Regions from separate parts of the Lysinibacillus louembei genome, predicted to be linked through region 2. Evidence: predicted binding sites of a transcription regulator. Region 2 holds the regulator's gene; the other holds the start of a gene.
The links. Region 2 encodes LexA, which represses DNA repair genes until DNA is damaged. Its sites were predicted from a motif close to CGAACATATGTTCG; they were not measured.
Positions count from the first base shown of each region.

Region 1: a site for LexA is predicted at 4,252-4,265, ahead of ruvA (Holliday junction branch migration protein RuvA). Genes of this name have one in related genera too.

Region 1 is NZ_CP137624.1:2,626,333-2,638,975, forward strand. Features, by position in the region: gene R6U77_RS13095 (GTP-binding protein) at 1-232, shown strand, start outside; gene R6U77_RS13100 (hypothetical protein) at 269-1,129, opposite strand; gene R6U77_RS13105 (sigma-70 family RNA polymerase sigma factor) at 1,131-1,676, opposite strand; gene R6U77_RS13110 (transcription repressor NadR) at 1,818-2,345, opposite strand; gene R6U77_RS13115 (LysM peptidoglycan-binding domain-containing protein) at 2,486-3,361, shown strand; gene R6U77_RS13120 (phosphotransferase) at 3,363-4,187, shown strand; gene ruvA (Holliday junction branch migration protein RuvA) at 4,297-4,917, shown strand; gene ruvB (Holliday junction branch migration DNA helicase RuvB) at 4,930-5,931, shown strand; gene queA (tRNA preQ1(34) S-adenosylmethionine ribosyltransferase-isomerase QueA) at 5,948-6,985, shown strand; gene tgt (tRNA guanosine(34) transglycosylase Tgt) at 7,091-8,236, shown strand; gene yajC (preprotein translocase subunit YajC) at 8,363-8,611, shown strand; gene R6U77_RS13150 (SH3 domain-containing protein) at 8,782-9,591, shown strand; gene R6U77_RS13155 (DUF421 domain-containing protein) at 9,668-10,315, shown strand; gene R6U77_RS13160 (putative polysaccharide biosynthesis protein) at 10,289-11,782, opposite strand; gene R6U77_RS13165 (post-transcriptional regulator) at 11,877-12,179, shown strand; gene secDF (protein translocase subunit SecDF) at 12,551-12,643, shown strand, end outside.
Region 2 is NZ_CP137624.1:3,682,765-3,695,407, reverse strand. Features, by position in the region: gene R6U77_RS18525 (methionine gamma-lyase family protein) at 1-38, shown strand, start outside; gene R6U77_RS18520 (MerR family transcriptional regulator) at 351-728, shown strand; gene glnA (type I glutamate--ammonia ligase) at 762-2,096, shown strand; gene R6U77_RS18510 (DUF4183 domain-containing protein) at 2,325-2,645, opposite strand; gene R6U77_RS18505 (DUF4183 domain-containing protein) at 2,684-3,106, opposite strand; gene R6U77_RS18500 (sulfite exporter TauE/SafE family protein) at 3,700-4,419, opposite strand; gene R6U77_RS18495 (DNA alkylation repair protein) at 4,579-5,286, shown strand; gene R6U77_RS18490 (5' nucleotidase, NT5C type) at 5,379-5,921, shown strand; gene R6U77_RS18485 (DUF2339 domain-containing protein) at 6,108-8,198, shown strand; gene R6U77_RS18480 (prepilin peptidase) at 8,307-9,059, shown strand; gene R6U77_RS18475 (gamma-glutamyl-gamma-aminobutyrate hydrolase family protein) at 9,155-9,847, shown strand; gene lexA (transcriptional repressor LexA) at 10,241-10,861, opposite strand; gene yneA (cell division suppressor protein YneA) at 11,149-11,484, shown strand; gene R6U77_RS18460 (YneB family resolvase-like protein) at 11,484-12,140, shown strand; gene R6U77_RS18455 (DUF896 domain-containing protein) at 12,240-12,476, shown strand; gene tkt (transketolase) at 12,603-12,643, shown strand, end outside.

The DNA.
Region 1 (12,643 bases), 1.1 Mb from region 2:
ATTTATGAATTACAGCGCGATTTTTGCAGCGTATACGAATGGTAAAGGTGTATTAAGCTTACAATTTGCAGGCTATGATGTATGCCATAACACAGAGGAAATTATTGCGCAGAAAAACTATGATAAAAACGCAGACCCACTTTATACGTCATCAAGTATTTTTTGTAAAAGGGGCAAAGGGGAAGTAATTCCTTGGGATGAAGCAGAGCAGGCAATGCATTGTTTGAAATGAAACAAGCTAGAAAGCGACTGCTTTCTAGCTATTTTTTTATTCAGTATCCTGTAATGTGAGCGTTAGTGTATCATAGGAGTCACCAGTAATAACAAGCGTGTAGTAATCGCTGTAAGAGTTATCTAAAGAAAACGGCTGTGCGATTTTTCCTCGCTGTTTATTTCCTTTATCATCGTTATAGTCAAAGCTGACATCCAACGTAATCGCATGATGGAATGTATCCTCCGCACGGGGAATTTTAAATGACAAGGAGCCATTATTCTCAATGTTGTTTTTTGGCACTGTGTAGTTCGCCCCACCGATTGTCAATTCAACATTTGATAGGTTAATTGCTGATTGGTTGACAAATTGTAGCTCGTATTCCTTGCTTAAATAGCGGGAAGCGCTATATCGATTGCCATCTGGGTCTACAACGATACGCGGTGCAATTTTTTCAAATGTTAAAATCAGCTCTTTGTCGCTATAAACAAAGTAAGTTGTTCCTTCTGTTTTGACCGAAACATTATGATAATTCAGCTGTCCGGGTGGTACTTTAAAATGCTCTTTACCCTCCATCTCTTCCTCAGTGAAAAGCGACTTAGGAACGATGACTAGGTTGTTGTCATGAAAGTAAAAATATGAAATATGCTCACCATGCCGTTGGGTGTTGAATATTAGTCCATCTAAGTCACTATCTGAAATACGATAGCTTGCTGACTGTTCTTTTTGCAAATAAGTGGCACCAATTAATAGAAAAATAATAGCTGATAAAGCGAGTACGATGCGCGGCATCCAGCGGGCTTGTTTTTTCTGCTTTGTTTTTGCATGAATCGTTGCACGTTCTCTATGGGTAAATTGTGCTTCTTGAAAAATATGTTGCTCCAATGCGGCGGGTAAATTTTTTAATTGCTTTTCCATATTAATCCCTTCCTTCTAACAAAGTTTTCAATTTCTCGCGAGCTCGCTTTAAACGTGTCTTTACTGTATTGTCACCACAGCGTAATATGGTTGCGACTTCATGAACAGATAATTCCTCATAGTAATAAAGCAAAATGACTTCTCGATATTTAGTAGGCAATGTGAGTACAGCATGTGCTAATGCTTCATTTGTTTCTTGCTGGATTACAAAATGCTCCGCATGCAGTGAGGTAGGGAGCTGTTGATCAAAGCCGCTATCCTTCACAATGATTCGCTTAAACCATGCTGTACGGTAATAATCCTTTGCGCGATTAATGGCGATACGATAAATCCATGCTTTATATGATTGGATAGTATGTCTTTTGTTGTATTGCTCGTAACAGGTAAGGAAGACATCTTGCACAATTTCCTGTGCCTTGCCCCAATCCTGAACATAGCTAAAGGTAAGCTTTGTGAGTGGTAGTCCGTATGTATCCATTAATGTATCAAGCCATGCTTCGGGTGTATCCAATACCGTATCGAATGGGATATTTTCTGCTCGTGTCATCATCTCACATCCTTTCTTGCCCCTAAGACGACGTAAAAATGGAATGCGTTTCAAAATTTAGAAATAAAATTACGTTCCAGATTGTATTTTGTGACCTTGGTCTAATGAAAAAGCTGTCGGAAAAAAATTCCGACAGCCATTTTAATTTTCTACTAAATAGCCTTTTTTTCTCAATCGTTCCTCAGCTAAATCGAGCAAGCCTTCAGAAGATGCGCTAATGATGTGCATATGTGTGCCATCTGTGAGCGCGGATAAATAACTGGCATTAGCATCCTCGATACGCTTCACAAAAGCCTCTACTTCGGGGCGATTGGATACCATAATGGAGGCAGTAATTTCTCCATAAATTGCATGATCGACAATCACATTTTGAATCGTCACACCGCAATCAACAATCGTATACATCTCGTCCAATGCTTGCTCAGCACTATGTGAACAAACGACTTTGCGCTCAATATAAGCTGCTTTTTCTAAAGGCATATATAAATAGCCCTGGCTTGTAGAAATGATTGGCTCATTGCGTGCCTTTAATAAGTTCATATCGTTGACAATCACTTGGCGTGATACATTGGCATGCTTTGCTAAATCTGTGCCTGTAATTGCTTTACCAGCTGTTTTTAATAATGACAATAGCTCGTATCGGCGTTCTTCGCCTAACATTTTTTTCATGCTGTCACCTCCGAATGATTTTATGTATATCAATAATTTGTCCAAACATAGTGTAACATGAGAGCGTCTTGATGCGCCTAAAAGATTTGTGTCCATTTTTTTATTTTCACATATGATAAAGCGAGAAAAGGAGGATGCCCATGCGAGTTCATGTTGTCCAAAAAGGCGATACACTCTGGAAAATTGCAAAGCAATACAGCATTGGCTTTGATGAGCTAAAACGTTTAAATGCACATTTAGCTAATCCAGATTATATCGTGCCAGGAATGGAAATTTATTTGCCAGACGGTCATCACGTGAAGGAGAAACCAAAAGAACATATTAAGGAAAAGCCGATTGAAAAGCCACACAATGTTGTGCCACCACACACACCGGCACCGCAGCCACCGAAAGTGGAGCAACCAATCGCGCCACAGCCACACTGGCAGCCACCGCAGCCTGTATGGCCAGAGTTCAATTTATACATGCCTTGGCATATTGATATGATGCAAATGCAGCCGATGATGCCACCACCACAAATGCAACAGCCAATCATGCCACCACCGCAGCCACCGATGATGCCGTTACCAGAAGTCCAAAAGCCACCAAAAGTGGAGCAACCAATCGTACCACGTCCTGAAATTCAACAACCGCCACAAGTACAGCAGCCAATCATGCCGTTACCAGAAGTTCAACAGCCTATGTTACCACCAATGCAACAGCCGATGTTTCCACAAATGATGCCATGTCAGCCAATGCCACCGATGTGTATGCCACCAATGCAGATGATGTGTTGTAGCCCAATGCCTATGCCATACGATATGATGATGTATCCACAAATGCAAATGCCAATGCAGCCATATCCAAACATGCCACAGTTTGTAGAAGGAGAGCAGCAAGCTTCGCCTATGATGGAACATGGAATGTGTACAGAAAACATAAGTGACGAAATGAATCAGCCTTACCCATATGCTCCATGCCCGCAAATGATGCCATTACCATGTCAGCCAATGCCATGCCCACCATGGCAATATTAATATGTACATTAAGCACAATTGCTGGAAATGGCAAACGGCAGCAGGCGCATTTTTTGTTAAAAAATATGATGATATAGTGATTGAAAAAAAAGTTAAAAATATTCATCAAAAACTAGCTAATATCCATTTTCCTTATCATATTCCGATAGCGAACAACAACGATGGGCTTGTGATTCAAAAGTGGCATGAGGGGCGTAGCGCCCGCTTTCAAGAAAAGGAAGAGCGATTGGCGGCTGTTAATTGTTTACAGGCACTTCATGATACGAGCACAAGCATTAATTGGCAATTGGAGCCATTACCACGTCAACACCTACCGCGAAAATGGCGTGCACGATTTGAGCGCTTTTTAATGCACGAACAGGCCTTAACACAGTATTTGAAAAATGACTATGAAACAATTATTCAAATGGCATATAAAGGCTTACGCAATATGCAGCCAGTTCCAATGCAATTAGGGGAAGCAACCTTATTACATGGCGATGTAGTGCATCATAATTTTTTGAAAACAGAGCACGGCATGCTGCTAATTGATTTTGATTTAGCGGTGCTTGGCTCTCCAATTGATGAGATGATTTTATGGATGCACCGAGCGCTCCCAAATGTCGATTATGATGTAGCATTGCTTTTAAAGGAGCATCCTTATACAGAGATTTGTAAGACGCAGCTCTCTTATATTTACTATCCTAATGAGCTGTTGCGAGAATGGCTATATATTTTGCAGTTAGATAAGGAAGAGCGCGAGCCTTTTTTAGATTACTTAATACCGTTTACTAAAAAAGCATTACGACATTGGCCAAAATTAATTGCACAAATCGAGCAATACTAGAAAGATGTCTGAAAAGCATTGTGCGTGCTTTTCAGACATTTGCTAGTTCGTTGTACAGAAATGCCGAACAAATATGCTATAATGAATGCATGATTGTGAGGGATGAAAGATGTATGATTATTTAAAAGGACAGGTGACGCGTATAACGCCTGAATACATCGTCATAGAGCAGCAAGGAATTGGCTGGCGATTGTTTACACCGAATCCATTTGCCTTTCAAAAAACAGCGAATGAGCAACAAGTTTTTTTACATATGCATGTGCGTGAGGATGCGCAATTTTTATATGGATTTACAAGCTTAGATCAGCGTGAATTATTCCGCAAGCTCATCCAAGTTTCAGGAATCGGACCAAAGGGCGCCTTGGCGATTTTAGCGACAGGCAACCCTGTCCAAGTTATTCAAGCGATTGAAATGGAGGACGAGTCCTTTTTAGTGAAATTCCCAGGTGTAGGGAAAAAAACGGCACGCCAAATGATTTTAGATTTAAAAGGAAAGCTTGGAGCGCTGTTAGACAATGTGGAGCTCCCGAGCGCAGAGAAAGAGCTGCCATTATTCGGCGTTAATCCGTATAAGCATGAGCTAGAAGAGGCACTATTAGCATTAACAGCACTTGGCTATGCAGAGCGTGAGTTAGCAAAGATACAGCCTCAGCTTGAAGCGGATGAGACATTAATGACGACGGATGCTTATATGAAGCAGGCGTTACAGCTACTATTGAAATTAAAGTAGGAGGAATTAACAATGGCAGATCGAGTGATTTCGAGCGAAGCGAATGCGGCGGAGGAACAGCTCGAGTATTCTTTACGCCCGCAGTCACTTGCACAATATATTGGGCAGCATCAAGTGAAGGATAACTTGAAAATTTTCATAGAAGCGGCGAAGCAGCGACAGGAATGCTTAGACCATGTGCTACTTTACGGACCACCAGGGCTTGGGAAAACGACATTAGCTACAGTTATTGCCAATGAGATGGGTGTACAAGTGCGTATGACAAGTGGACCAGCGATTGAGCGACCAGGTGATTTAGCGGCAATTGTGAGCAGCCTAGAGCCTGGCGATGTATTATTTATTGATGAAATTCATCGCCTGCCACGTGCGATTGAGGAAGTGCTGTATCCTGCGATGGAGGATTTTTGCTTAGATATCGTTGTCGGCAAAGGACCAGAAGCACGCTCCATTCGCTTGGACTTGCCCCCGTTTACATTAGTTGGTGCGACAACGCGTGCAGGTGCATTATCAGCCCCATTACGCGATCGCTTTGGTGTCCTATTGCGTCTTGAATTTTACGATGAGGACGCATTAGCTCAAATTGTCATGCGCAGTGGGCAACTTTTCGATGTGGAAATGGACGAAACTGCCGCCTATGAAATTGCTCGTCGCTCAAGAGGAACACCTCGTATAGCGAATCGTTTATTAAAGCGAGTACGTGATTATGCACAGGTCATTGGTAACGGGCAAATTTCGCTGTCGCTTGCACAGCAGGCACTTGAATTACTGCAAGTCGATCCGCTCGGCTTAGACCATATTGACCATAAGCTGATGCTTGCAATGCTAGAGCGTTTCCGTGGCGGTCCTGTTGGTTTAGATACGATTGCAGCATCTATCGGCGAGGAGCGCGTGACGATTGAAGATGTGTACGAGCCGTATTTACTGCAAATTGGCTTTGTCCAACGAACGCCACGAGGGCGTATTGCAACAGCACTTGCATATGAACATTTTGGCATAGCGCCACAACAATCTTAAATAAAGGACGTTTGTTATGAAAGTAGAAGATTTTGATTTTGATTTACCAGAACAATTAATTGCCCAAACACCGCTATTAGACCGCACTGCAAGTCGTCTATTAGTCGTTAACCCCCATTCTACGGAGCTAGAGCATCATCAATTTGCGCGTATTGTAGATGAATTGCATGCAGGGGATTGCCTTGTCTTGAATGATACGCGCGTATTACCTGCACGCTTAATGGGTGTCAAGGAGGATACAGGTGCAAATATTGAGCTATTGCTATTAAAGCAAACGAATGACGATGAATGGGAAACGTTAGTGAAGCCTGCTAAACGTGTGAAAATCGGTACGATTGTGACGTTTGGTGAAGGCTTATTACGTGCGGAGTGCATTGGGGAGCTTGACCATGGTGGACGCATTTTTAAATTCCAATACGAAGGTATTTTTTATGAAATTTTAGAGCGCTTAGGGGAAATGCCTTTACCGCCATATATTCGTGAAAAGCTTGACGATCAGGAGCGCTACCAAACGGTGTATGCAAAGGAGCGCGGCTCAGCCGCTGCACCAACAGCAGGCCTGCATTTTACAGAGCCATTGCTAGAGGCGATTCGTGCAAAAGGTGTAGATATTGCTTTCGTCACATTGCATGTTGGTTTAGGTACATTCCGCCCTGTTAGCGTTGAATCAATTGAAGATCATGATATGCATTCCGAATTTTATAGCGTATCTGAAGAAACGGCTGCTATTATTAACCGCACAAAAGCGAATGGTGGCAAAGTGATTGCTGTCGGTACGACATCGACACGTACACTCGAAACGGTTGCCTCAAAGCACGATGGGAAAATCGTTGCAGAGCAAGGCTGGACAGCTATTTTCATTTATCCTGGCTACGAATTTAAGGCGGTGGACGGCTTGATTACGAACTTCCATTTGCCAAAATCGACCTTGGTGATGCTAGTGAGCGCTTTAGCAGGTAAGGAAACGATTTTGCATGCCTATAAAGAGGCTGTAGACGAAAAATATCGCTTCTTTAGCTTCGGCGATGCGATGTTTATCCGTCCAGTAAAATAAATTGCTATTTATAGCAACACATTATAAAATAAATTTTTGTGTGCATCGTCACATAGTTAAATCCGAGGTACTGTTTTTACCTTTAAGAGAGAGGGATTTTTTTCAATGACACAACCAGCAATACGCTATGAATTAATTAAAACATGTAAGCAAACAGGGGCACGCTTAGGCATCGTGCATACGCCACATGGCTCGTTTGAAACGCCAACATTTATGCCTGTTGGAACACAGGCAACGGTGAAAGCAATGTCACCAGAAGAACTAAAGGAAATGGATGCAGGCATTATTTTATCAAACACTTATCATTTATGGTTACGTCCAGGTAATGATATTGTCAAAGAGGCGGGTGGTTTGCATAAATTTATGAACTGGGATCGCCCAATTTTAACGGATTCAGGCGGCTTCCAAGTATTTTCTTTAAGCAAATTCCGTAAAATTGAGGAAGAGGGCGTTTATTTCCGCAACCATTTAAATGGCGATAAGCTATTTTTAAGCCCTGAAAAGGCGATGGAAATTCAAAATGATTTAGGCTCAGATATTATGATGGCTTTTGATGAATGTCCACCATATCCAGCAACATATGATTATATGCTGCAATCTGTTGATCGCACAACGCGTTGGGCAAAGCGCTGTAAAGAAGCACATGCACGTCCAGAGGAGCAAGGCTTATTTGGTATTATTCAAGGAGGGGAATACGAGGACTTGCGCCGTCGTTCCGCAGAGGCACTTGTTGAATTAGATTTCCCAGGCTATGCAATCGGTGGTTTATCTGTAGGTGAACCAAAGGATATCATGAACCGTGTACTCGAATTTACTGCACCCTTAATGCCTGAAAACAAGCCGCGCTATTTAATGGGCGTTGGCTCACCAGACTCTCTGATTGATGGCGCGATTCGTGGTATCGATATGTTTGACTGCGTATTACCAACACGTATCGCACGCAATGGTACATTAATGACATCGGAAGGGCGTATGGTCATTAAAAATGCAAAATACGCACGCGATTTCCGTCCAATTGATGAAAACTGTGATTGCTACACATGTAAAAACTATACGCGTGCTTATGTACGTCATTTACTGCGCACAGAGGAAACGTTCGGCTTACGTTTAACGTCTTACCATAACTTACGCTTCTTAATTAAATTAATGGAAGATGTACGTCAAGCAATTCGTGAAGACCGTTTAGGAGACTTTAAGGAAGAATTTTTCGAGAAATATGGCTATAATGTGCCGAATCCGAAAAACTTCTAAGCGAAAAAGTGACGAAAGTAGAAAATTTCAGAAAAAAATAGTTTTCTAATCGCTTTTTTAGTATCGTTTATACTATACTTAAAAAGTGAGATTTTGAAAGGGGGAAATACTTTGAGTGGCACATTAATGCAACTAGTACCAATTTTAATCATGTTCGTTGCGATGTGGTTTATTTTAATCCGTCCAGCACAAAAAAGACAAAAAGCGACGGCAGAAATGCAAAACAGCATTAAACGCGGTGATCGCGTTGTGACAATTGGTGGCTTACATGGTGAAGTAGATGCGATTGAAGATGCATTTGTATATTTAATCATTGCAGATAACGTACGTGTGAAATTTGAAAGACAAGCAATTGGTCGCGTTGTAGTAGACTAATTGACTAGAAGCTGTTAGAAAAGTAGGAAATGCTACTTTTCTAGCAGTTTTTTTATTTACTAGAGCCTCACAAAGCTAAAGGTTTTTTCTACTCCACTATATATTGCTTATTTTGTTAGGGAAATGGTATGATTTTTTTAAATCCTCTTAGCATAAAGGAGAGAAAAAGTATGAAGCGAATTATTATTGTAATGATAGCACTTTTATTGGTAGTATTAGGTACCGTCTATCCAAGTGACAAAATCGAAGCTACGGGCAAAACGATGTATGTCAATGCTAAAAGCGATATTATTTTACGTGACAAACCGGCAAAAGACGCTAAGCAATTGAGTACAGTAAAAAATAAAACAGCGGTCACAGTTTTAGGTACAACAAAGGAATGGTCACATATTCAAGTTGGTAAGCAAAAAGGCTATGTATATTCTTCGGCTTTATCTGCGAAAAATCCGAATAAAAAAGAAGCGCCTGTTGTGACAGGTGGATTATATCCTAAAGTAGGACTTGAACTTGTATATATTCCAGATATTTTAGGGAATGTTAAGAGCAAGTACTATACTCTTGGCGAGGACAAACCTCAATATGCCTCAGATAAAACATTCAGTTCTAACGTTGGTTTATATTCGAATGTTGGTGATAGTTACGCGGACATCTCGATTGTAGATGTTGTTCGGAAAGGCTCAACGGCAAAAGAACTATGGATTGGTACAGGAACGGTACCGTGGTATATTTATATGTATCCAATGAAAGAGGGAACATATACATATGGATGGTCGGTAAATATAGGGGAAGAAAGGGAATTAGATAAAATTTTTGTAGAAAGTACATCGAAGACAATAACTGTAAAAGCAGGTACTTTCCATAATGTTGTTATTTTAAAGCATCCAAATAATTACCGCCACTATTTTGTGAAGGGAGTAGGGCTTATTAAATCAACAGATGGAAAAGGTAATATTATTGCAGAGTTAATTTCAATTAAATAAACGTTATCAAAATGGTTAGAAAATAGTATAAAAACCCTCTTTCTGCTCACAATAAGCAAAAAGAGGGTTTTTGCGTATGGAAGAGTATTTATTAATTATTGCGCGAACAATTTTTCTTTATTTCCTTGTGCTGTTTGTCTTTCGCATTATGGGCAAGCGTGAATTAGGTGAATTAAGTATTTTGGATGTAGCGGTATATGTACTAATTGCGGAAGTTGCTGCCCTGGCTCTTGAAGACGTGGATAAGCCATTTTTTAAATCTGTTTTACCAATTATATTACTGTTTGCTATTCAATATATAAATGCCATTTTTATTTTAAAAAATAAGCGCTTGCGTGATGTAATTGACGGAGATCCAACGATTGTTGTACGCGATGGGGTGATTTTAGAAAATGCGATGGTGAAGCAGCGTTATAATTTAGATGATTTATTTCAGCAAATGCGCGAGCAAGGCATCAGCTCTGTGCAATCGATTGCCTTTGCTTTTTTAGAGCAATCAGGAAAGCTATCCATTTATATGAAAGATGGACCAGCCTTCGTTTTGCCAATTATTGTCGATGGTTATTTGGATAAAAAGCACTTACGTTTAATTGGCAAAACAGAAGAGTGGCTGGAGGATGAGCTACGTGCACAAGGCGTTTATTCGGTAAAGCGTGTTTTTTATGCCTCTTATGAGGGAGGACAATTGTATGTGCAATTAAAGTCGCGAAAAAATAGCTCGTAAATAACGCAAATCTGTCCAGCGAATTTGGCGCATAATGATAAGTAAAAATGTCACCATGAGCAATGTGATCGCATTATCAATCCAAAAATGCCCTGTCAATGAAATAAATGATTGAAACGTCGCGACGACGATAAATATCCCATAAGGTACAACAAAAATTTGATAGCCGACACCGATGCGAGGATGCTGACGCAATGTAGCGATATGTAAAAATGATGTAATTAATACACCAAAGCCAATCGCAATAATTGCTCCCTTTTCTTGGATAAATGGCTGGGAGGCGAGCGCAAATAAAATAAAGAGCTTGGCTAAACCGCCATAGACAGAATTCATCATCGCGGCACGTGCCTCATCAACAGCCTGTAAAATGGAGTGCAAAGGACTTTGCACATAATAAAAGTAAAAAATAGGTGCCAAAATTTTCATAAAGCCCCGATTTTCCTCTAAGTGAAAAAGCTTCATTGCAAGCTCGTCACCATAAATGAAAAAATATGTGGCGGCGAAGCAGCCGATAATAGAAGAAAGGCGCAAGGAAACAGCGACACGCTCGGTTAGTACCGCGGTATTATTGCGTGCAACAGCATCGCTAACGGCTGGAATCAGGACGATAGCTAACGCATTTGGTATGAACGATGGAAATAGCAGTAATGGAATATGCACACCTGAAATAACACCATACAGCGTAGTGGCGGCAGTGGCGGCAAGCCCTGAAACGGTTAATGCTTTTAAAAAAATAATCGGCTCTAAAAACCATGTAAAGGTGCCAAACATTTTACTACCAGCAGAAGGCAGGGCAATGCGAAATAGTGGTGCAGCGGGATAACTATTTGTCTTTTGACTATATTTCTCCTTAGCATAATGAAAGGCTAAAAATAGCAAGGAGAAAATTTCACCGAGCAATGTAATAAGCATAGCACCTGCTGCGGTAAGACTCGCATCTGTATGAACAAAGTAGGGCAAAAGCAGCGTAACGAGCGCGATGCGTAATACTTGCTCAAGTAATTGTGCCCAAGCGGTAGGTGTAATTTTTGCTAAGCCTTGCAAATACGCTTTAATTAAGCTTGCATAAACAACGATTGGCACCGTTAGCAGTGATACCTTTAATGTAAGGGCAATCGCTTCATTTTGCAGCAATGTGCGCGCTAGCCATGGCAATGAAAAATAAAGAGGCGGCAATAAGATGATAATGGCAATTGTGGAAATAAAAATAGCCTTTGCCATAACGGCTTGTACATCGGCATCGCGCTTTTTTGCTCGAAGCTCTGCTGTCAGCTTTGCTACAGCAATTGGCAAGCCGAGCTGGGCGATAGAAATGAAAAAAATAAAGGTTGGATAAGCGGTCATATAAATACCAACTGCCTCTTCTCCTGCAACACGCATAAATTGCATGCGATAAAGAAAGCCGAAGCATTTCGATAAAAAAATGACAACGATTAAAAAAATTGTACCTTTGATAAATGATGCCACTAGCGCCATCCCTTCTCAATTTATCTTTTTTGATATACACTATTTGTATGCAGGACGAGTAGTGATTACAACTTTCAAACAGAGGTGGGCTATGATGACGATTCGTTATAACGAGCTTTTTGACCATGTGTATGTTGTGCTTCAAAGCAAGATAGAAGAATTTCGTTTTCTTCAATATCGATCACTAACAGAGGAGGAGCTTTGGAATTATTGCATCGATCGGAAATGGCGTAAAAAAGAAATTGAAAGCTTACCTATTGCAGAGATAGTAGCAACAGTTTTTGATTTAACACCATCGGAAGTATTAAATTATCATCGATTCGTATCTCATCAAGCATTGGATTTACAAAGCGAGCTAGCTGCCGTGCTATTTCACGCAAAAAGTAATAGTCTGTGAACAATAATAAAAAGATAGGCTAGATGAAGAAAAATGTGTTATTCAATATTTGACAGCTAGCCAATCGTGTTTCATAATAAGCATATTGTGTGCATTCGTTTTTTAGAATGGCTTTTTAAGGCTGCATCATGTAGCCGCTACATAAGTGAACGGAGAACATGGCGCATAGGCGCTTTTTCTCATGGTTTAATGAATGTCCAAATATTAACTGAACCAAGAGAAAGGCCCCAGCGGATGTCACGGATTTTGATGAGAAGGCCTGCATGATGCAGGTCAGTTAAGAGCTTGCTCGAAAAAATCCAGACGCAATTATGCCAAGGCGTAATTGATTATGCACAAATTCGTGCGTTAAGTTTAGAGGAGGATTTACAATGAAATTAGCAAACCGTATTATTACCTTTACACTAATTGTTTTATTGCTATTTACAGGTATGGGTACAACGGTTCAAGGAGTTTTAGACAAA
Region 2 (12,643 bases):
TTTGCAGTGCTGTTCAAAAGCTAAGTAATAAAGGCTGAGGTCATGTTAAAAGATTTTAAATTGTTGCAGCATTAAAATTTGGAGTGACAGAATAAAAAAATAATTTTTTGAAAGAAATGGTATGCTCATTCGTTGATTTTCGCTCAATGAAAGGTGGCTCATAACCTTATATTTTGCAAAAATGCAAACAATAAAACTACCTTAAAAGTGCTGTATAAAGCCATTTTTAAGGTAGTTTTTAATTGCTATTTCGAAGGTTATGATAAGAGAAGATTTCATGTTAGGTTTTCTTACATGAAAATTGACGTATAAAAAAACACTGATGTATGATAATAGCGGAGGTGAATTAAATGGGTAGTGAAATTCGTCGATCTATGCCAGTGTTACCAATAAGTATTGTGATGCAGCTAACGGATTTAACAGCGCGTCAAATACGATATTATGAAGAACACAATTTAGTTCAACCTCATCGTACAGAAGGAAATAGACGAATGTTTTCGTTAAATGATGTTGATGTATTGCTGGAAATAAAGGAAATGCTTGAGCGAGGCACGAATATGGCAGGAATTAAAAAAGTATTCGCGATGAAGAAGCATGTGAATACAGAAGGCAAGAAAGAAATTTCTGATCGAGAATTGCGCCGCATTATGCGGGAAGAAATGCTACAAGCACGAAGCATGCAAAAAACATCCATTCGTCAAGGAAATTTTACACGCTTTTATAAATAAGCGGACATACATTAACTTAGGAGAGTGATACATTTGGGTAAGTACACAAAGGATGACATTAAGAAACTGGTTCAAGAGCATGAAGTAAAATTTATTCGATTACAGTTCACTGATATTTTAGGAACAATTAAAAATGTAGAAATTCCAGTTAGTCAATTAGATAAAGCGTTAGACAATAAAATGATGTTCGATGGCTCTTCAATCGAAGGCTTCGTGCGTATCGAAGAATCAGATATGTATTTATTGCCTGATTACGATTCGTTTATGGTTTTCCCATGGACAGCTGAAAAAGGCAAAGTAGCACGCTTAATTTGTGATATTGCAAACCCAGATGGTACACCTTTTGCTGGCGACCCACGCTCAAATTTAAAGCGCGTATTGAAGGAAATGGAGAAGCTTGGCTTTACTGATTTTAATCTAGGGCCAGAGCCAGAATTTTTCTTATTTAAACTTGACGAAAAAGGCGAGCCTACTTTAGAGGTAAATGACCATGGAGGCTATTTCGATTTAGCACCAACAGATTTAGGTGAAAACTGCCGCCGTGACATTGTGCTTGAGCTAGAGGAAATGGGCTTTGAAATTGAAGCATCTCACCATGAGGTAGCGCCAGGTCAGCATGAAATCGACTTTAAATATGCAGATGCTATTACAGCCTGTGATAATATTCAAACATTTAAATTAGTAGTAAAAACAATTGCTCGTAAGCACGGCTTACATGCAACATTTATGCCAAAGCCGTTATTTGGAGAAGCAGGCTCAGGAATGCACTTTAATGTTTCTTTATTTAAAGGAAAAGAAAATGCCTTTTATGATGAGCAAACAGAGCTTGGCTTATCTGAAACAGCGATGCAATTTATGGCAGGCGTATTAGAGCATGTTCAAGGCTTTACAGCGATTACAAATCCAACAGTAAACTCATATAAGCGTTTAGTACCAGGCTATGAAGCACCATGCTACGTGGCATGGTCAGCACAAAACCGTTCACCGTTAATTCGTATTCCATCATCACGTGGTATTTCAACACGTATTGAAGTACGTTCTGTAGATCCATCAGCAAATCCATACTTAGCGATGGCTGTTATTTTAGAGGCAGGCTTGGAAGGAATTCGTAAAAAAATGACGCCACCACCAGCAGTTAACCGCAATATTTATGTGATGACAGAGGAAGAGCGTGAAGAAAACGGAATTTCTAATTTACCAGCTGCGCTAGACGATGCATTAACGCTACTAGCAAAAGATAAGATTGTACAAAGTGCATTAGGTGAGCATATTTATGCGAACTTCAAAGAAGCAAAAGAAATTGAATTTGATATGTATCGCTCCACTGTTCATCAATGGGAACGCGATCATTATTTGAAAATGTACTAAGAGAAAAGCGTTGGAGCTATTAGGTTCCAACGCTTTCTTTTGTTATTGCCCTAACTTATCCATGTACTGTTCGTAACTATTCATTGTTTGTTCTGCATTATGAAGAAAAGGAAAGACTCATATGACAAACAAGGAAAAATTAGTGATTTTAAATAGCATGGAGGTTATAGAAACGGATGGCAATAAAACACGCATTGAAATTTCAACCGTAGCATTATTAATTAAAAATTAAGTTTGTGTAACTAATTCTACGGCTTCCACTACTAATGGAGTTCCTGCTGTGATTGTACCTGTAACACCGTTAAATGTTAATTCTGTTGCAGAAATTGTATACGAATCACCTTCTTGTAATACGCCATTAATATAGAAATTATAGTAGCCATTTGCTACTACAGGAAATGCGGTAGCGGCAGTTCCACTATCGTCTAGAAAGGCAGTTGCAGCAACTGTAGTACCGTCTGTGACAGGTAAATTTGCTGCTAAAACATTAAAGAATCTAGTCGAAGTGCCAGTAACATTTACATGAATATTGATAATTGAAAGTGCCATTTTTTTCACCCCCTTTCAAGGGATAAAGGAATTCTATATTATCTTTGTTGAAAACCTAATGATTCTATAATGATTGGAGTTCCAGCAAAGATAGTTGCATTAAATGGGTTAAGAGTTAATGAATTAGGAGTTACCTGGTATGTGCCACCCTCTTGCATGACGGCATTAATATAAAGATTAACGTAGCCGTTAGGATTAAAAAGTGTAAATTCGGTTACTGGATTACCATTATCATCTGAAAATAAATGAGTTGGAAGTGTTACTCCGTTTGTTAAATCAATATTTTCTGTAACGATATAAAAATATCTATTTATTATGGGAATAATAGCTCCTTCAGCGATAATGACTGGAGGCGGTTGAATAGAACATATGTCAATAGCTTTTATAGGAGGCCAAAAAAATCGATTAATTGCACAATAACTGTTGTCAATCAAATTTTGCGAGCCTAATTTTTTAATCATTTTTTCTCACCTCCCCTTTTATCTTATGAATTAAGATTGGAGGGGGATTGGTAGTTTGTCTATTAAAGAAAATTAAATCACTATTTTAGGATAGGTGAGGCTACTAAAATGAAGATGAAATTTTGAAGAAATCAGGAGGCTAGACAACAATACGAGGCGTTTGAAGCGTGCAAGTTGGACACTGGCAAGTATGATTGAGAGAGAATAGGGCACATCAAAGGCTATCAACCAATAGAAGGACTAGATCGTTAATAGATGCAGCACTAGATAAAGCAGCCTTTAAGCATTTAACAACACCTTTAACGAAATTTTAAAGAGGAGATGGCAGGACAGTTATCAAAAAAATCTGGGCAATTGTTCATGATGTCGGTATGGATTGGCAGGTTGTATATAATGCGTGAATGTACACTTAAAGGGTTAAAGAGAATTTTGCTATCAATGCAAGGTCATAGATATGTGCATCCCAATAAGGCTACTAAAATGCATTTATGGAAACTAGAGCAGCAACTAGGCTAGGATGATCCACAGCGTTTATAGGGTTTTATCAAGATAAAAGCTGTAGAGAAACAAAAAGCGCCCTACAGCATTTTATGTTAGTTAAAATAATCAATAAGAAGATAAATACCTGTGAAGCTTAAAAGAATATATGTAAGGATTTTAAATGCATTTTGATTCAGCCATTTAAAAATAATTTGTCCTACATACAAGCCAAATAATACGATCGGAATTGCGTAAATGCTTGATTGCCATATGAATAGGCTAGTACCAGTAAAGCATATTTGTGCAATAAGACTAATTAAATAGATAAATAGATAGAAAGCAAGTGTAGTTGCACGCAGCTTCGCTTTTTCTGTATTTGTCCCTGTAAAGTATAGCAATAAAGGTGGTCCAGGCATCCCGATGCTTGTTGTTAAAAGTCCAGATAATCCGCCAACGATAAAGTCACGAACAGGGGTAGGCTTAACTCTAAAATTCAGTATTAATAATAATGTTAGCAATAACAGCAGTATCGCAATGCCTAATTTAAACATTTCGATATCAATCGAAATAAAAAGCATAATACCAAAAGGTACGCCAGCTATACTGCCAATGGTTAGCCTTTTTAAAATCGTAAAATCAATTGTTGCTCTTATTTTCCATATTAATGAAAGTGAAATAAATAAAGATAAAATAATATTTATTTGAATAGCCTCTTGTGGGAGCAGCAACATCAGCAGAAAAGGCGTTGCCATAATGGAAAAGCCAAAGCCTGTACTTGTTTGCAGCACAGAGGCGACAAATAAAATGCATGCAAAAAATAAAATAGTTTCCAAGGTAGCCTCCTTTTCAAAATCTGTAATCTCTATTGAATTATAAAAAATTAATCTCTTTATATTATAACGGATTAATAGGATAGAGGATATTTCTTCACTGACCTGTAATGAAAATGATAAACTAAGGTCAAAGTAATAATGACAAAAGGAGCAAAATGAATGGACTTTCAAACCGTCATGCAGGAGCTAGAAGCATTAGGAAAAGAGCGTATGAAAAAGACTTATTGTTCAAATGGGGCGAAGGAGCCTGTTTTTGGCGTAGCAACAGGTGCGATGAAGCCGATGAGAAAAATGATTAAAACGAATCAAGCGCTTGCAGAGCAGCTATATGCAACAGGCAATTATGATGCGATGTATTTTGCAGGGGTTATTGCAGAGCCAAATACAATGACAGAGGCAGATTATGATCGTTGGATTGAGCAGGCATATTTTTATATGCTATCAGACTATGTTGTAGCGGTAACGCTAGCAGAGGCAAATATTGCAGAGCAAGTAGCTGATAAATGGATTGCTAGTGGTGAAGAATTGAAGATGTCAGCAGGCTATAGCTGTTATTGCTGGCTGCTTGGCAATCGCAAGGATGAGACATTTTCACAAAGCAAGCTTGCTAATATGCTGGATGTTGTAAAAGAGACAATTCATACTGCGCCAGAGCGAGCAAAATCAGCGATGAACAATTTTGTAACAACGGTAGGGGTGTCGTATAAGCCATTACACGAACAGGCATTGACTACTGCGAAGGAAATCGGTGTTGTTGAAATGAAGAAGGCTGGTAAAAAAAGCAGCTTCTTAAATGCGTTAGAAAGCATTGAAAAAGAAGTGGAAAAGGGACGAATTGGCTTTAAACGCAAACATGTAAGGTGTTAAATTTGTAAAATTTGTTAAGTTAATTACGCATGCTTGTTTCTCGTTTACAAGTTGATTACACTTAGAAAAGGAATGAAAGAGGAGGCTATATAATGAGAAAAAGTATTGCAATTGATATGGACCAAGTATTAGCTAATTTTTATAAAAAGCTTTGTGCAACATGCAATGAACGATTTGGGACAAGTTATACAGATGAAGAATTTATAGGTGGGACTCGACGTAACTTGCCAGATGAACAGATGAAAAAGTTGTATGGCTTTATGAATGAGGCAGATTTTTTTGGAGACTTAGAATTATTGGACCAAGATGCGATTGAAGTGGTGAAAAATTTGCAGGAGCATTATGATATTTTTATTGCAACAGCTGCAATGGAAGTTCCAGGCTCATTCAATGCGAAATACGATTGGTTAGAGCGTTATTTCCCATTTATTAATAAACAAAATATCGTATTTTGTGGCACGAAATCAGTTATTCACACAGACTATTTAATTGATGATAGCCCATATCAGCTAGAAGCATTTAAAGGTACTGGTATTTTATATTCCATGCCATATAACCAAACAACAGAAGGCTTCATTCGAATGAACAATTGGAAGGAAATCGAAGCCTACTTCCAAGAACAGCTTATAAAATAAAACAGTCATTGATTGTCAAAAAGTAGGTTAGTCTGCTTTTTTGGCAATCTTTTTTGTACCGTATACATTTTCCTACAGCTTACACTTAATCCCCTACTTTATTCTTAATTTTCACGCGATTCGACAGAAAGTTCGTCATAGCTTCTATAAGCATGTGATAAAATGTATAAAAGGTAGGTGGGATGAATGGAAAGAGAATGGCAGGAAAGAGTCGAACGGCTAGAGCAAGAGGTTGCACAGCTACAGGCAGAGGTAGCAAAGCTTAAGCATGGTCACGAAAAACCGTATGTAGCACCTAAAACAGAAGAAAAACCTGTTATCTTTACAAAGACACAAGCTGTCATAAAGCAGCCTGTCGAAAAAGCTATAAGTGAAACGAAGGCACCTGAGATAGTAGCGAAGCCGACAAAATCCTTTGAGGAGCGTATAACAACTATTTTACCGAAGCTGTTTATGGTTATTTTAGTGCTAGGTATTTTATGGGGGCTAAAGCTAGCAAGCGAATTCGGCTTCTTATCAGATACAGTGAAAGTTATGATGGCTTACATCGTATCAATCGCTATCGGCATTTATGCATGGCGCCTTGAGAAGAAAAAAGAAGAAGTGACAGCAATGGTCATCTCTTTATACGGTGGTTCCTTTATTATTGGTATATTGGCGACTGCAGCAGGGGCAATTTTATATGAAATATTCGCATTAACGGTGGCACTTGCTATTGCACTACTATATATCGCATATGGGGTTGCCATTAGTTATTTAAAGGGGAGTCAGGCATTAACAACCTTTGTTGTATTTACATCTTTACTTTTACCTTATTTGCTAGAATATATGGATTTTGAAAAAGTATTTATTTTAATTTATATTATACTGATTTTTGGAGCCATTCAGCTCGTTATTTTACAGCATCAGCAACAAATTGCCCTTTATATTGCTATGATTTTTTCACTATTGGCAATACAAATTATTTGGTTTACACAATACAATCAAACACTGTACTTTGCATGTAGTATCATCATTCTGTTAGCGCTATTTTTGAATAGCTGGTGGCAGCTATTTATACGTAGCGAAAGATGGAAGGTTATACAAGAAGGTGCATTGTTTAGCGTTAGCAGTTTTGTGCTATTGCTTTTTAATATTTTTATTTTAAATGAGCCATATCAAATAGGTTATTTATTTATTATATTTGTACTTTATGTAATCATGGCCTTTATCGCACATAAAAAGAGCGAGCGTCATGTTTTCGATATTGCGGCGACAATTGCATTACTATTAACATTTAATATGGTGATGACGTTTGATTTTGCACAAGACTATGATCGACTCGCCTATGTTTTATCAGCTCTTGCAGGTATGATGTTAGCAATACGCTTGCGAGCATCGCTAATGAAAATTACGTATTCAACTATTTTATTTATGATGGCATTTGCTTTATATGCAACGACAGATGTACGACCATTTTGGTATGTAGAAAATATAGCGATAATTGTCCTTATTGTAGGTCTAGCCCTTGCTTATATTTATGCGAAAAGACCAAAGGAAGAGCTGATGCGCTTTGAACGGGGGTTAGCTAAGTACTATGCAATGGATGTCATTGCAGCAAGTATTATTTTCTTCGTTATTCTGTATATGGCAAAGCTTGATTTTGCTTATATTTCAACAACATCCCATATTCCGTATATTGTCTTTAGCTTAACCGCTATTGCCCTGCTTGTTGTTTTAATTATGGATAACCGTTGGCTCGGCATTTTTGCACCAGCATTACTCATTGTTTGCTACTTTACGCAAAGCTTGGCATTACTTACATCAGGCACTATGGATAATACGCATAGCGTATTGCAGCTTGTAACGCGTAGCATTTTCATTTTAACGCTCATTGCACTGCTTGCTGACATATATAAAGAAGGACGTATTTATCAAAAGTGGAAAAGGTTCATTGAAAAATATATTGAAATCTATATAAATGTAGGTATTATTCTAACACTATTGCATTTCATTAATCTTGCATCCTATTTATACGCGATTGACCTATTTACATGGGGTATTGCAATTATGATGAAAACATTGATTCTCTTTGCAGCAGCAAGCCTAACAATATTGTTAGGAAGAAGGCGACAATGGAAAAAGGTTACAGCAACAGGCTTTATTTTATTATTAATCGCAATATTTAAGCTTATTTTCTTTGATTTAGCCACATTAAACCTGTTAATTCGGGCAATTCTCTTTATGATCATCGGTACAGCAGGAATGTTGTTGTCGGGGAGATTAGGGAGGAAGTAAGAAGCTGTAGGGAATGTAGAATTTCTATATTTCCCTACAGCTTTTATTCCTTTATATGGTATGATAAAAAAGTAAAACGACTATTTTAATGATGTAGGTGAGTACAAAATGACAATTATGTATCTGTTTTTCTTTTTGTTATTAGGACTGATACTCGGTTCTTTTTATAATGTTGTTGGCTTACGTATCCCCAAAAACAAATCTATTATTTTCCCTCGAGCTTCCTGTTCAAACTGTCAGCATACTTTAACAATCATTGAGCTAGTCCCAATATTTTCGTATATTTTATTGCGTGGGAAATGTCGCATATGCAAAATTCGTATTTCCCCAATTTATATGATAATTGAGTTCTTCACAGGCATCCTCTTCGCATTTTCTTATTACCAACTAGGTTTTTCAACAGAGCTATTTGTTGCCTTGCTCTTCATTTCACTTTTAATGATTATTACAGTTTCCGATATTGCCTATATGCTAATACCGAATAAAATTTTGTTATTCTTTTTACCTTTACTTATTTTAGGACGTATATTATCGCCCCTTACTTTATGGTGGGATAGCTTACTTGGCGCAGTGATGGGCTTTGGTCTATTATTGCTTATTGCAGCTGTATCGAAGGGTGGTATAGGAGGAGGCGATATTAAGCTATTTTTCTTAATTGGTCTTGTGCTTGGTACAGTGAGTACATTGCTTACACTTTTTTTAGCAGCGATGATTGGGATGCTATTAGCTATTATCCAGTTAAATTTATATAAAAAAGATCGCAAAACACCAATTCCATTTGGCCCATCTATTGCATTGGCAAGCATTATCATTTATTTTTATGGCAAGCAAATAATGGCATGGTATATGCAATTGCTTTAAAAATAGGTTTTTGAATTATCTAAAAATTACGTTGCTCACTGCAAATAACTAGCATATGATAATAGTAATAACTTACAAGTGAGGAGAATGTAATAATGAAGCCAATAATCGGGGTAACGATGCATACAGGGGATAAAAAACTAGAAATAAATGAAACATACATACAGTCTGTAGAGCTAGCTGGAGGAATTCCTTTATGCATTCCACATCTCGATGCATATGACGTGGAGCAAGTATTAAATAAAGTAGACGGTCTACTATTAATTGGGGGACATGATGTCAACCCGCAATTATATGGGCAAGAGCCGCATCAAAAGCTAGGTATGTTTCATACAAAACGAGATAACAGTGATTTAGCCATTGTACAAAATGCCTTTCAGCGCAATATGCCGATATTGGCAATATGTCGCGGTCATCAAGTATTGAATGTAGCATTTGGCGGTACGTTAATTCAAGATATTCCATCACAATCGGAGCAATCAATTGCACATGTGCAAGCTTCTTTAAGAGATGAGGCAACACATACAGTTAAAATTAATGGAGAAAAGCTTCATGCTATTTTTGATGTGGAGCAAGTCCGCACAAATTCCTTCCATCATCAAGCAATTGATCAGCTAGGAGAAGGATTAGTCATTGCAGGTGTTGCAGCAGATGGCATCAACGAAGCGGTTGAGCATGAAGGACATCCATTTTGTATTGGGGTACAATGGCATCCAGAGGCAATGGCACCATCTGGTGATGAGCATTCTATTAAACTTTTTAAAGCATTTATTGAAGCATGTAAATAATAAAAAGGTATATGGGTGTCTGAAAAGAGGTATATTAAACCTCCTTTTCGGACACTTTTGCTGTTTTGTTAAAATATTTGCTGAAGTACAGCATCCACTAATAGAAGATAAATTTCATAGGAAATCGCCAATTTTATTTAAAAATCCACGAAAATCATGCTATTAATTATTGAAATGGGCTATTTTTGAGAAATTATCAATCATTGTTGAACATGCACATTTTTTATTTGTTATATAAAATAGCATTAATTCCTCACTAGCAAGCTTTTTAGTGATTTTTCTTCATATTCATTTAACCTCAAATATTCTTCTTTATTTCCACAATGTAATGATTCGAAAGCTATGCTAGCTAAAAAGCGGAGCTGCCCAAAGATGGGTAGCTCCGCTTTTCATTTATTGGATTTTACGATATAGTCCAACAACATGACCTAAAATCGTTACTTGATTCACTAAAATTGGGTCCATTGAAGAGTTTTCAGGCTGTAAACGGAAATGCGTTTTTTCTTTATAAAAGCGTTTAACCGTTGCTTCATTATCTTCTGTCATTGCTACTACGATATCACCATTATTGGCTGTCGATGTTTGTTTTACGATCACATAATCTCCATCTAGTATACCTGCTTCAATCATTGATTCACCCATAATTTCAAGCATAAACAGTTGATCTTCAGCAGAGCCATAGGAGTTAGGTAACGGGAAATATTCCTCGATATTTTCGATGGCAGAAATAGGAAGTCCAGCTGTTACTTTACCGATTAACGGGACATGGATAACACCTTGTTGTTCAATATCATTATCGCTAGTATCCAAAATTTCAATTGCACGTGGCTTTGTTGGATCACGTCGAATAAGTCCCTTGCTTTCTAAGCGAGCTAAATGTCCATGCACAGTAGAACTCGATGCTAAACCGACTGCTTCTCCGATTTCACGAACTGACGGTGGATAACCTTTTGACTTAACCTCTTCTTTAATAAAAGCTAAAATTGCTTCTTGGCGTTTTGATACTTTTGTCAACTCACTCACCTCTTTTAATTTTTAGTAAAATATCCTGCCTCTCTAAATATAAAGAGAGGGAACTATAGTTAGTCTTGCTCAGCATATGTAGAAAGCCTACTGAACTAAAATAAAGCCTTAAATAACACATAATTGGTAGAACAAATTTTCTTGTTTTTAGTATAACAAAAGAGAAAACAGAAAGCAAACGTTAGTTCGAAAAAAATATTGACAAGAAACGTTTGTTCGTTTTATTATAAGAACATATATTCCGAACGGATATTCTGTTTATTTAGGAGGAGTTAAATATGAATTGGTTGAAAAAAAATAATTATATTGCAATTTTTGTTGCATTTACGCTGTTTGTCATTTCAATACTAGTAATTACAGATGAAGAAATTGAACAATATGAGGAAATTGTTATTGCTCATGGAGATACGCTATGGTCTTTGGCCGAACAATATCGAGGCAAAATGTCAACAGAGCAATGGATTGGCTTTGTGAAAAAAACAAATTATCTTACGGATGAAAAAATAGTAAGTGGACAGCAGTTACTAGTTCCAATAGAAAAGCGTTCGATCATTGCAAATGCAAATCAATTAAGTGAGGATAGCCATTCGCGTGAAGTGGCGAATAAAAACTAATGGTTAGACAAGCGGCAGTTATATATGCAAGAGTTAGCACTGAGAAATCAACACAGCATACATCTCTTGCAAGGCAAAAAGAAGAGTTAAAAACATATGCCAACAAATTAAATTACAATATAGTAGCAATATTTGAGGATCAGCAGAGTGGCTTTGATGTGGAGCGTGAAGGATTATTAGACATGCTAGATTACATGAAAGTAAACGATATTAAAGCATTGTTTATACAAGATGAAACACGATTAGGGCGTGGCAATGCTCGTGTAGCTGTATTGCATCTTTTACAAAAGCAGGGTGTGTCTGTTCTAACCTTAAATGATGCTGGACCTATCTCATTAAATGAAATGGATACAATGCTGCTAGAAATTTTAGCAATAGTAGAGGAATATCAACGTAAGCTACATAATGCTAAAATTCGACGTGGCATGCGCCGTGCAGTCAATAACGGCTATCGTCCAGAAAATAATTTAAAGAATAGAGGCAATATCGAAGGACGCGAACGAATTGATATACCGATTGAGGAAGTTATAAAGTTGCGTACAAAAGGCTTCACGTTCGAAGAAATTGCTACAACATTGAGAGGGTTAGGCTTCGATGTGAGTAAAGCAACAGTTCATCGTCGCTTTAAGGAATATCAAGAAGAACATGATATGTGAGTAGTTTGTTCAAAACGTAAAGCGCAAGGTAAATCACTTGCGCTTTACGTTTTTTTCTCATACCTTTGTAGTATGGAGTTTTAGAAAGGTGAGAAAAATATGTTATCAAAACAAAAATTAACTCGAATTAATGCACTCGCAAAAAAAGCGAAGGAAGGTACGCTGACAGAGGCGGAAGCCAAGGAGCGTACAGCACTTCGTAAAGAATATTTAGACACATTCCGTGCAACGATGCGTGATACGATCGAGCATGTAAAAATTGTTGATCCAGAAGGCAATGATGTTACACCAGATAAAATAAAAAATATTAAAAAGCAGAGAGATTTTCCAAATTAATTTTATACAAAATAACACATTTAGTATGATGAATTTCAAAGAAAACAGCTACTAACCATTGTTTTCTTTAACGTTCTTGACTACACTATAAAAGTAGACTATTTAGCACGAGAAAGGATGTCAAAAATGACTCAAACTCCGGATCAACTTGCAATTAATGCAATCCG